One region of the Delftia sp. WSY_12 genome, then DNA from elsewhere that is predicted to be linked to it. Evidence: predicted binding sites of a transcription regulator. Region 1 holds the regulator's gene; the other holds the start of a gene.

What was found. The regulator FNR, encoded in region 1, switches genes on or off when oxygen is low (the NO sensors DNR and NnrR bind a similar motif). The targets are predictions, from matches to a motif close to TTGATNNNNATCAA.
Region 2: a site for FNR is predicted at 2,208-2,221, ahead of ACF8LI_RS17935 (hemerythrin domain-containing protein). Genes of this name have one in related genera too.

The regions. Positions count from the first base shown of each region.
Region 1 is NZ_JBICKW010000009.1:234,855-240,598, reverse strand. It holds gene ccoP (cytochrome-c oxidase, cbb3-type subunit III) at 1-63, shown strand, start outside; gene ccoG (cytochrome c oxidase accessory protein CcoG) at 141-1,595, shown strand; gene ACF8LI_RS05340 (FixH family protein) at 1,653-1,967, shown strand; gene ACF8LI_RS05335 (hypothetical protein) at 2,150-2,437, shown strand; gene fnr (fumarate/nitrate reduction transcriptional regulator Fnr) at 2,519-3,238, opposite strand; gene hemN (oxygen-independent coproporphyrinogen III oxidase) at 3,400-4,782, shown strand; gene ACF8LI_RS05320 (sulfite exporter TauE/SafE family protein) at 4,788-5,513, shown strand; gene ACF8LI_RS05315 (HD-GYP domain-containing protein) at 5,687-5,744, shown strand, end outside.
Region 2 is NZ_JBICKW010000029.1:18,108-23,851, forward strand. It holds gene ACF8LI_RS17920 (dienelactone hydrolase family protein) at 1-81, opposite strand, end outside; gene ACF8LI_RS17925 (SDR family oxidoreductase) at 200-952, shown strand; gene ACF8LI_RS17930 (MarC family protein) at 966-1,613, shown strand; gene ACF8LI_RS17935 (hemerythrin domain-containing protein) at 1,647-2,147, opposite strand; gene ACF8LI_RS17940 (hypothetical protein) at 2,394-2,981, opposite strand; gene ACF8LI_RS17945 (CsbD family protein) at 3,127-3,345, opposite strand; gene ACF8LI_RS17950 (ABC-type transport auxiliary lipoprotein family protein) at 3,869-4,537, opposite strand; gene ACF8LI_RS17955 (MlaD family protein) at 4,551-5,513, opposite strand; gene ACF8LI_RS17960 (ABC transporter ATP-binding protein) at 5,712-5,744, opposite strand, start outside.

The DNA of each region.
Region 1 (5,744 bases):
ATCGCGGTGCTTGCCTCCTATGTCTGGGGCATGTCGCACAAAGACGGCGCAGTCCGTCAATAAGGACAGGGGGCGGCGCTGCGGCGCCGCCTTTTTGCCTTTTGAGTTTTCAGATATTCCAAAAAACCAAGGAACCCACCATGAAGCCCGAGAACGGGGATGATGCCGGGAAGCCTCCCCGCAAAGTCATTCCGATCACGCCTGCCGACCCGGACCCGGGCCAGCTGGTGTCGATGTTCGAGTCCGAGAAGAAGGTCTACCCGCGCTCCATCAGCGGTGTCTTCGCACGCTGGCGATGGGCTCTGGTGTTTCTCACCCAACTGGTTTTCTATGGCCTGCCCTGGCTGGAATGGGGGCAGCGCCAGATGGTGCTGTTCGACCTGGGTGCGCGGCGCTTTTACCTGTTCGGGCTGGTGCTGTACCCGCAGGATTTCATCTACCTGGCGGGCCTGCTGATCATCTCGGCGCTGGCGCTGTTCCTGTTCACGGCCGTGGCCGGTCGCCTGTGGTGCGGCTTTTCCTGCCCGCAGACGGTCTACACCGAAATCTTCATGTGGGTGGAGCGCAAGGTCGAGGGCGACCGCAGCGCGCGCATGCGCCTGGACAAGAACGGCTGGACCTTTGAAAAGCTCTGGAAGAAGTCGCTCAAGCAGTTGCTGTGGATTGCCATTGCCCTGTGGACCGGCTTCACCTTCGTGGGCTATTTCGTGCCCATCCGCGAGCTGGGCGGCGAGCTGCTGGCGCTGCAGGGCAGCTGGCAGGTTTTCTGGGTGCTGTTCTACGGCTTCGCCACCTATGGCAACGCCGGCTACATGCGCGAGCAGGTCTGCAAGTACATGTGCCCCTATGCGCGCTTTCAGAGCGCCATGTTCGACCGCGACACCATGATCGTCAGCTACGACACGGGCCGGGGCGAGCCGCGCGCGCCGCGCACCAAGAAGGTGGACTACAAGGCCCAGGGCCTGGGCGACTGCATCGACTGCAAGATGTGCGTGCAGGTCTGCCCCGTGGGCATCGACATCCGCAACGGCCTGCAGTACGAATGCATAGGCTGCGGTCTGTGCATAGACGCCTGCAATTCCATCATGGACAAGATGGAGTATCCGCGCGGCCTCATCCGGCTGACCACGCAGAACGCCATGGCCGGCCTGTGGCGGCGGGCCCAGGTGCTGCGCCGCATCTTCCGTCCGCGCGTGCTGGTCTACTCGGCCGTGCTGATCGGCCTGAGCATGGCCATGATCGTGAGCCTGGCGCTGCGCCAGTCGGTCAAGGTCGACGTGATACGCGACCGGGCATCGCTGTCGCGCATCGTCGCGGGCGGCAAGCTGGAAAATGTCTACCGCCTGCAGATCATGAATGCCACCGAGCAGGCCCAGCGCTACCGCATCAGCGCCCATGGCCTCGACGGGCTGGGGCTGGCGTCCGAGCAGGAGGTCGAGGTCGGCCCGGCCGAGACGCGCGGCATTGCGGCGCGGCTGCAGATTCCCTACGGTTCCGCCGAGCCGGGCTCGCACACAGTATTCTTCGATATCGATGCCGTGCATTCAGGCGCGGGACGCGCGTCCGAAAAGGCCGTCTTCCTGGTGCCCCGGTGATATGTCTGGCCGGTGCCGCCCAGGCTGCGCCGGCTGTTTGAAAGAAAGAGGTTATCCATGTCTTCCAGTCCCGCAGTCTCCGCGCCCGCCACGGCCCCTTCGCATCCGGACGCCGGCAAGCCCTGGTGGAAGTTCGCCCATGTCTGGCTCGTGGTGGCCGGCCCGGCCGCCGTCGTGGTGGCTGGCGTGGTCACGGCCGTCATTGCGATCAATGGCGCCGATCCCGTGATCGATCCTGACTATTACCGCAATGGCATCACCATCAACGAGCGTGCCGATGGCGTGCGTGAAGTGCCCAAGAGCCTGGCGCCCGCGGTCACCGGCCGCAACCACGCGGCCACGCCCGCGCAGGACCATCCCACGGACCGCTGAACGCAGGAAAATGCCGTGCACAAGGCCGCAGTCGCGGCCTTTTTTGCATGGTGGATGGCATCTCCAGCATGCGCGAGGGCCAAGGGTTTCCTACAGGCAGTGCAGGGTGCGCAGGGCTTGGCACGGTGCGAGGGCGGCGCGCACAATGAAAGCCACCCCTCGACAGCTCAAGGAGATCGCTGATGTTGGCCCAACGCTGGATGTGGATTGCCTGGCCGGCCTTTCTGGCCGCCGCCGTGATGGAGATGCTGGTATTCGCCTTCGTGGACCCGCTGGAGCTGCACTGGCTCGGCGACCTGGGCTGGTCGCGGCAGGGAATCTACACGCTGGCCTTCTTCGCCTTCTGGGGTGTGACCATGCTGTCCAGCCTCATGACCACCATGCTGGGACGCTCCACGCACGATCTCAACGACGGCGTGGTCTCCGAGCCGGACCCAAATCTGGCCATGCAGGGCCTGGGGCGCGATTGAACCTGCGTGCACTGCAATGGCAATGAACAAGGCCCGCGATCGCGGGCCTTGTTCATTGCCGGGGGGCGGGGTCTTGCGGCCTCACTGGCACTGCTGGCTGTTGACGATGCGCTTGAGCGCGTCCGTGTCCAGGATGCGCAGATGGCGCTGGCGCACCTCGATGATGTTTTCCTCGGCAAACTTCGAGAAGGTGCGGCTCACCGTCTCCAGCTTCAGGCCCAGGTAGCTGCCGATTTCCTCGCGCGTCATGCGCAGCACCAGTTCCGACTTGGAAAAGCCCCGGGCGTGCAGGCGCTGCACCAGGTTGAGCACGAAGGCGGCCAGGCGCTCCTCGGCACGCATGCTGCCCAGCAGCAGCATCACGCCATGCTCGCGCACGATCTCGCGGCTCATGACCTTGTGCACATGGTTTTGCAGGGCCGTGACCTCGCGCGACAGGTCCTCCAGCTTGTCGAAGGGCATGACGCAGACCTCGGCGTCTTCCAGCGCGACCGCATCGCAGGTGTGGTGGTCGTTGACGATGCCATCCAGGCCGATGATCTCGCCGGCCATCTGAAAGCCCGTGACCTGGTCGCGCCCGTCCTCGGTGGCCACGCAGGTCTTGAAGAAGCCCGTGCGGATGGCGTACAGCGAGGTGAAGGACTCACCGTTGCGAAACAGCAGGCCGCCGCGCTTGACCTTGCGGCGCGTGGCCACGATGTCGTCGATGCGCTGCATCTGCTCGGCATCCAGGCCCATGGGCATGCACAGCTCGCGCAGGTTGCAATTGGAACAGGATGCTTTGATGGTCTGAAGGTTCATGGAGTAAACATCAGCGGCGCAGCAGTGCGCCGGCGGTGACCTCGTGGATGGCGATGAGTTGGATCAAATTGTCGCAGCACTGCCGCGAACAACTCTTGATATGAGTCAAGGACGCGGCCAATGGGCTGCGGCACAGTGGACGACATTAGAGGAAAAAACCCATGACCGCTGTCACCCCAGAGCTGCTGCGTCGCTTCGACGTACCGGGGCCCCGATACACCTCGTTCCCCACGGCCGATCGTTTCGTGGAGGCTTTCGGTGCTGAAGACTATATCCTGGCACTTGAGCACCGCAAATCGAGTACCGCAGCGCGGGCCATGCCTTTGTCGCTGTATGTGCATGTGCCGTTCTGCGAGTCGCTGTGCTACTACTGCGCCTGCAACAAGATCGTGACGCGCCACCACGATCGCGCGGCCGTCTACCTGGACTACCTGGCGCGCGAGATGGCCTTGCACACGGCCCATTGCGGCAAGGGCCAGGCCGTCAGCCAGTTGCACCTGGGCGGCGGCACGCCCACCTTCTTCTCGGACGATGAGCTGCGCACGCTGATGGCCCTGCTGCGCGAGCATTTCAAGCTGGAGCCGGGCGGCGAATACTCCATCGAGGTCGATCCGCGCACCGTCAGCGTCGAACGCCTGGCCGTGCTCAAGGAGCTGGGCTTCAACCGCCTGAGCTTCGGCGTGCAGGACTTCGACGAACAGGTGCAGATCGCCGTGCACCGCGTGCAGCCGGCCGAGCAGGTGTTCGCGCTGGTGGCAGCCGCACGGCAGCTGGGCTTTGCCTCCATCAACGTGGACCTGATCTACGGCCTGCCCAAGCAGACGCCCGAGTCCTTCGAGCGCACGCTGGCCCAGGTCAATGCGCTGCGGCCCGACCGCATCGCGCTCTATGCCTATGCCCACCTGCCCGAGCGCTTCAAGCCGCAGCGGCGCATCGCGGCCGAGGACCTGCCCCAGGGCGCCGACAAGCTGGCCATGCTCTCGCGCTCCATCGCGGCCTTCATGGACGGCGGCTATGTCTACGTGGGCATGGACCACTTCGCCTTGCCCGAGGACGCGCTGGCCGTGGCCAAGCGCCAGGGCCGGCTGCATCGCAACTTCCAGGGCTACAGCACCCAGCCCGACTGCGACCTGATTGCGCTGGGCGTGTCGGCCATCGGCAAGGTGGGGGCCAGCTACAGCCAGAACGCCAAGACGCTGGAGGAGTACTACGACGCCATCGACGCCGGCCACCTGCCCGTGGTGCGCGGCCTGGCACTGTCGCGCGATGATCTGGTGCGGCGCGCCGTCATCATGGCCATCATGTGCCAGGGCGCCGTGCTGTTCGAGCCCATGGAGCAGGCCTGGCTGCTGGGCTTTCGCGAGTATTTCGCCCCCGAGCTGGCGGCGCTTCAGGACCTGCAGGCCAAGGGGCTGGTGCAGATCAGCGACGAGGGATTCCAGGTCACGCCCATGGGCTGGTACTTCGTGCGTGGCGTGGCCATGCTGTTTGACCGATATCTGCAGGCCGACAAGAACCGGGCGCGGTTTTCGAGGATCATCTAGGCCCCATGCTGTTGTCGCTGCTCTGGACCGCTTTGATCATGGGGCTCGTCGGCGGGCCCCATTGCCTTGCCATGTGCGCCGCGCCCTGCGGCGTGGTCACGGGCGGGGCGGGGCAGGGCACGGTACAGGGTGGTGGGCAGGTGGTCGCCGTCCATGGACTGCAAAGCCGGCTGTGGCTGCGCACGGCGCTGTTCCATGGCGGGCGGCTGGCCGGCTATGCCAGCCTGGGCGCTGCCTCGGCGCTGGCCATGGAAAGCCTGTCCTGGCTCACCAGCCAGACCACGGCGCTGCAGCCGTTCTGGACGCTGACCCATGTCGCCGTGATGGCCTGGGGCCTGGCCATGATGGTGCAGGCCCGCCAGCCCGCCTGGCTGGAGTCTGCGGGCCGCGCCGCCTGGCGGCGCGTGCAGCCCTGGGTGTCCGCCCCTGGCGGCACGCTGGCGGCGGGCTATGCCTGGGCGCTCATGCCCTGCGGACTGCTGTATTCGGCCGTGCTGGTCGCCGCGCTCAGCGGTGGCCCCTTGCAGGGCGCATCGGCCATGGCGGCCTTTGGCGTGGGCAGCGGGCTGTGGCTGGTGGCCGGCCCCTGGCTGTGGCGGCTGGGCCGCCAGCGCCTGAACGGCCTGCGTGCCGAATGGGGCACGCGGCTGGCCGGCCTGATGCTGGTGGGCGTGGCCGTGTGGGCGCTGTGGATGGACCTGATCTACAAGCCCAGTCTCTGGTGCCGATGAACAACAGCGGGGGACAGACTTGGTCCTGAGGGTCGCGGATTGCCTGCAAGGCCCTCAGAACTGGAGATAATGCCCGAATCATCGGCTTACATTTGCCGATTCCTTCAGCCTCGGGGCCGTTGCCGCGCGTGAACCATTCCGTCCTCATCGATATCCGAGACCTCCGTCCGGGCATGTTTGTCCAGCTCGATGTTGGATGGCTGAACCATCCCTTTCCGGTCAGCAGCTTCA
Region 2 (5,744 bases), on a different contig from region 1:
GCGCGCGGGCACGTCGGGGCGGGCCACCCAGGCCGGCGAAGACGTGCCATCCAATGAAGTCAACTGCACAAAACTGCCCATGTCCGCGTTCCTTTCTGTCTGAGAACCTGTTGTGATTTCCCGGTGGGCGGACGCGCCCCGCAATGCTGTAATGGCGGCGGGCCGGCCCGTGCGGCAATTCTTTCACAGGAGACATTCGATGGAACGAAAAGTCGTGCTCATCACCGGCGGCAGCCGCGGCATAGGCGCCGCAACGGCACGCATGGCAGCGCACCGGGGCTGGGACGTGGTGATCAGCTACCAGCACCAGCGCGATGCGGCCGAGGCCGTGGTGGCCGACGTGCAACTGGCCGGCACCCGCGCGCTGGCCGTGCAGGCCGATGTGGGCGACGAAGCCGAGGTGCTGGCCCTGTTCGGTGCGGTGGATGCGCAGTTCGGCCGGCTGGATGCCCTGGTCAACAACGCCGGTGTGGTGGACCGCGCGCAGACCGTGGCCGAGATGAGCGTGCAGCGGCTGGAGCGCATGTTCCGCGTCAATACCATCGGCAGCTTCATCTGCGCGCGCGAGGCCGTGCGGCGCATGAGCACCCGCCATGGCGGAAGGGGAGGCGCCATCGTGAACGTCTCCAGCATCGCTTCGCGGCTGGGCGCACCGGGCCAGTACGTGGACTATGCGGCCGCCAAGGGCGCGTTGGACGTGATGACGCTGGGCCTGGCCAAGGAAGTCGCCGCCCAGGGCATACGCGTGAACGCCGTGCGGCCCGGCTTGATAGAGACCGACATCCACGCCAGCGGCGGACAGCCCGACCGCGTCGAGCGCCTGGCGCCCAACGTGCCCATGCAGCGCGGCGGCAGGGCCGAGGAAGTGGCCGACGCCATCCTCTGGCTGATGTCCGACGGCTCGCACTACACCACGGGCAGCCTGGTCGATATCTCGGGCGGCAACCTCTAGCTCCAAGGCAACCATGGACCTCAAACCGCTGATCACTTTGGTGGCCATCATCAACCCGCTGGCCATCGTCCCCTTCTTCATCCACTACACCGAGGGATTCAGCGCCCAGCAGCGCCAGCAGACCATTCGCACGGCGGCGCTGGCCTCGTTCTGCGTGATTGCGGCCTGCGCCATCATCGGGCTGCAGGTGCTGGACTTCTTCAACATCTCGCTGCAGAGCTTCCAGGTGGGCGGAGGCCTGCTGCTGCTGATCAGCGCGATGAACATGCTCAACGCCCGCCCGGCCGAGGAACGGCCCAACGCGCCCACGCTGGCGGCAGGCGCGGAAAAGGCCGCCATGGGCAACAGCATTGCCGTGGTGCCGCTGACGATTCCGCTGCTGACAGGGCCGGCCTCCATGTCCACCGTGGTGATCTATGCCGACCAGGCACGCACCATCTGGCAGCACCTGGCGCTGGTGGGCTATGGCGTGGTGGTGGCGCTGGTGGTGATGGTCTGCTTTTCGCTGGCCGACCCGATTGCGCGCGTGCTGGGCAAGACCGGCATCAACGTGATGACGCGGCTCATGGGCCTGATCCTCGCGGCCCTGGCCGTAGAGGTGATGGCGGGCGGGCTGGTGAAGATCTTCCCCATCCTGGCCTCGCCCGCGATCGTGCCCTGAGCGGGCTGGCTGGCCGATTGAAGGCCCGCCGGATCAGGCCGGCACGGCCCGCGCGCGGTCGGCGCTGCCGTCGCAGGCACCGCCGCAGCCCGTGATGGGCTGCTCGGGCAAGGCCTCGGGGTGGGCCAGCGAGCCCGTGGCGGGATCGAAGCCCGCGCTGCGCAGATGCAGGGCCAGCGCCGCATCCATGGTCTGCGCATGGTGCACGAACCAAGCCGCCAGCTCGCCCGCCATGCTGCGGATCACGGCCAGATCCCCCGCTGCCGCCTTGGCCGCCCCCTCGCGCATCACCTGCAGCACTACCTTGTGCTGCAGGCTGTGGCAGTTGGTGCTGGTGAACCGCGTGGACTGCATCCAGCGGTCTTCCTGGTCGAAGTGCACTTGCGTATGCGCGATCAGCTCATCCCAGCGCACGCACAGCTGCGCATCATCGGCCGCCTCCACCTCGGCCAGCAACAGCACGAACTCCTGGTGCACCTCGTCCATGGCCGGCAATTCCAATGCCAGCGCTCCGCTCCATTCCAGCACGGCCATATGCTTCTCCTGCCTTCATCATGAAAGACTGCAGCTTAGGAACAGCACCGCCCAACCCATTTGACCCACATCAGCCAACCCGAAAACAGCAAAGCCCCGCGAGCGGGGCTTGGTCAAGGCGGATAAAACTGGCGCGCCCCAACATCAGGGACGCCAAGCAAGAGCCGCCTCGCGGCGAGGGCGTCGTCCCCCTCCCCCGCGAAGCGGGTAGAGAGGGGGAAGCGGCGTCAGCCGCTCAGGGGGAGCTTACTGTCCATATTTACGCTTGGCATCCGCCACGCAGGCATCCTTGGCGTCACCGCTCATGGTGTCGCAACGGGCCTTGGCAGCCTTGTAGTCGGCTTCGCGGGTTTCCTCGGCAGCGTCCTTGCGGGTCTCGGCCACGTTGGCGGCCTTGGCGGCAGAGTTGGCGGCAGGTTCGGCCTGGGCCTTGTTAACCTTGGCGGCTTCGACGGCACGCACATGAGCAGCCTTGGCATCCTTCACGCAGACATCCTTGGCGTCGCCCTTGAGGTCATCGCACTTTTCCTTGGCGATGTCGTAGTCCGCATCAGCCTTGGCCTTGAGTGCCTTTTCGCTGTTCTTGGGCGAAGGATTGCGGCGCGATTCCAGTTCAGCCTTGGCGACGTTTTCCTGGCCCTTGGCCTGCTTCTCGCAGACGTCCTTGGCGTTGTCCTTGAGCGGCTTGCACTGTTCCTTGGCAGCCTTGTAGTCGGCCTCGATCTGGTTCTTGGCGGCCGTGTGCTCGGCATTGGTCATGGCCATGGCGCCGGAGGCCATCAGACCCAGGGCGACGGCGGACAGCATGTGGCGAAAGCGTTGCGGTGTTTGCATGATGGAACTCCTTGTATTTGTACTGAGGTGGCCCTTGGTGCCTGCGGCGGCGGGCCTTGGGTGCATGCCCTGGGGGCATGCCGGCTGTCGAGGAGCGGATGGGGGCGCCGGCCAGGGCGACCAGCCCATCCGCAGTCCACCCTCGTCAGTCTTCGAAGCGGAAGTCGGGGTTGCGCTTTTGCCAGTCGGTCAGCTGCTTTTCGGCAGCGTCGCGGGCCAGGCCCTGGCGCTCCTGCAGCTTGCCCAGGAATTGCTCGCGCTTGCCGGCGATCACGTCCAGATCGTCATCGGTGAGCTTGCCCCATTGCTCACGGATCTTGCCGGTGAATTGCTTCCAGTTGCCCTTGATGCGGTCTTCATTCATGGCTTGTTCCTTTCAGTGATGTTGAAGTCGTGCCGTGCAATCAGGCCTTGTTTTTTCAAAGCCGCGATCTGCATCAGCGACGGTTTCACTGTAAAAAACCTGCGCGCCGCGCGCCGTAGTCTGGACCTAGTGTTGACGGTCGTCCCAGGGGCAGCCGAGACGGTGGGATCGGGACTACAGCCCCTGACGGACGCGCGGGAAGCGCTGGGTCAGGCGCGGCCCGCCCCTGCCCTGAGTACCCGGCCTTTTCCCCGTATGTCCGCACCTGCGCCGTGGCGGTTGCGGGATTGCAAGCCTGCCGAAGGACAGGCTTGCTTCGTGATCTGACCTTTCTTGGCGAATCAAGAAAAGGGCAGTCGGCTGCCGGGCCGAGACCCGGCCTCGAAAAGCAACCATCCGGCAGGGGCAGAAAAAGTCCACTTGCGTGCAGAGCCAGTTGCCGAAAACAAAAAACGGCCAGCGGATGCAATGCACCCACCAGCCGTTCTCAAGAGAATGGATGGGCTGGAAATCCAGCAGCCGCTCAGTGCCCCTGCTGCCCCAGCCACGCATCGATCTGCGCAATGGCCGCATCCGTGGCCTTGGCCAGGGCCTGGGCGCCGCCCGCCGCATCGCCCGAAGCTGCAGGACTGCGCACCTCGAACACCTTCTGTCCGAGCAGGCGGTCCACAGCACCGCTTTGCTCGACCAGGGTGGCGCGCAGGCGCACCACGCCGGCACTGGAGCCGGGCGCGTCAAAGACCTGGCTGAACTCTTCGATGTCCACGCGCAGCAGCGTGGGCACGGCGCCTTGCAGGCGCGGCTGGGCCACGCTTTCGCTGCTGGCCAGCACGGGGCGCTGCAGGCCCAGCTGGCTGCGCAGGCGCTGCTGCAGCAGCAGTGCAGGAGGCTGGCTCCAGCGCGCCAGCTGGTAGGGGCGCAGTTCCTGACCGTTGGCATAGGCCAGGCGGTAGAACATGGCCGTGCTGCCGTCGGACAGGGCGGGGGCCTCCACATCGGCCAGCGCCAGCGGCGTGCGTGCCTGCGGGGCTGCGGATGTGGCGGACTGCGCGGGCGTGGACAGCGGCGCCAGCCCGAAGTCATAGCGTGCGGGCTGGGCGGGGGGCTGCGGCAGGGCCGAGCAGCCGGCCAGCAGGATCAGGGCGGCGGCCAGTCCAGCGCTGGCCACGGCGGTCTTGCGAGATGGGGACATGCGGGTTCCTCGGTCAGGGCTGGGTGGCTGCAGACGGGGCGACGAAGCCGGGCTCGCCCGGCCCCGGACGGGCCTGGCCCGGCCCGTAGATCACGGCCTGCGGGTTGTCGCTGAAGCGGCTGGCCGCCGTGCCCATCTGGCGCGCGGCGCGCGAGACATCATCGGCCGCTCGGTTGGCGTGCGGCACCGTGCTGCGGCCCAGCGAATCGGCCATGCGGGTCAGTGCGCGCGTGCTCTGGGCGATCTGCTCCAGCGGCCCGTCCTGCGCGTTCACGCGGCGCACGGTCTGCTGCAGCTCGGACGCCACGGCGGCGGCTCCGTTGCTGGCCTTCTCCAGCGACTGCAGGGTGTTGTGGGCGTCGGCGGCGAGCTGCGGCACCTGGGTGGACAGCGTGCGGTCCAGGTTCTGCGTGAGCTGCTGCACGCCTGCGGCAGCGGCCGCAATGTTCTCCAGCGCCTGGCTCACGCGCTTTTGGTTGTCGGTGTCCAGCATGTCGCTGAGGCGGCGCGAGATTTCATCGGCGCGCTCCAGCAGCACCTGCCCCTGGTCGGCCAGCATGCTCAGCGGCGAAGAGCGCAGCGGCAGGCGCGGCAGGCCGCTGGGGCCCGGGGGCAGTTGGGGCTGGGGCTGGTCCGCATCATCGAGCTGCACATGGGCCAGGCCCGTGACGCCCTGGTAGCCCAGCACGGCGAACGTGGTGGGCGTGATGGGCGTGTTCACGCCGATGGCGATGCGGATCAGCACATTGCCATTGGTCTGCGGATCGAACCCGATCCGCGTGACCTTGCCCACGGCCACGCCCTTGTAGCGCACGGCGGCCTGGGCCTGCAGGCCGCTGATGCCATCCTTGGTGGACAGCTCGTACTCGTTGTACTGCCGCGTATCGCGCGTCAGCCAGATCGCCAGCCCCGCCAGCAGGGCCGCCACGACCAGCACGAAAATGCCGGCCGCCATGGCATGTGATTTGTTTTCCATATCAATGGTCCATAACGTTGAGCCCAGCAAAACAAGGCATGGGGCCACAGTCCCCAGGGCCAGCACTCAGAGCGCGGCCTTCAAAACCGGCGCACCCCAAGGCAAGGGACACCGAGCAAGGGCCGCCCCGCCGCGAGGGTGTCGTCCCCCCCCGCAAGGCGAGAGGGGGGAAGGCGCGAAGCGACTCAGGGGGGCTTCTCATACCGTGCTCATCGCGCGCCTGCCGCGCTC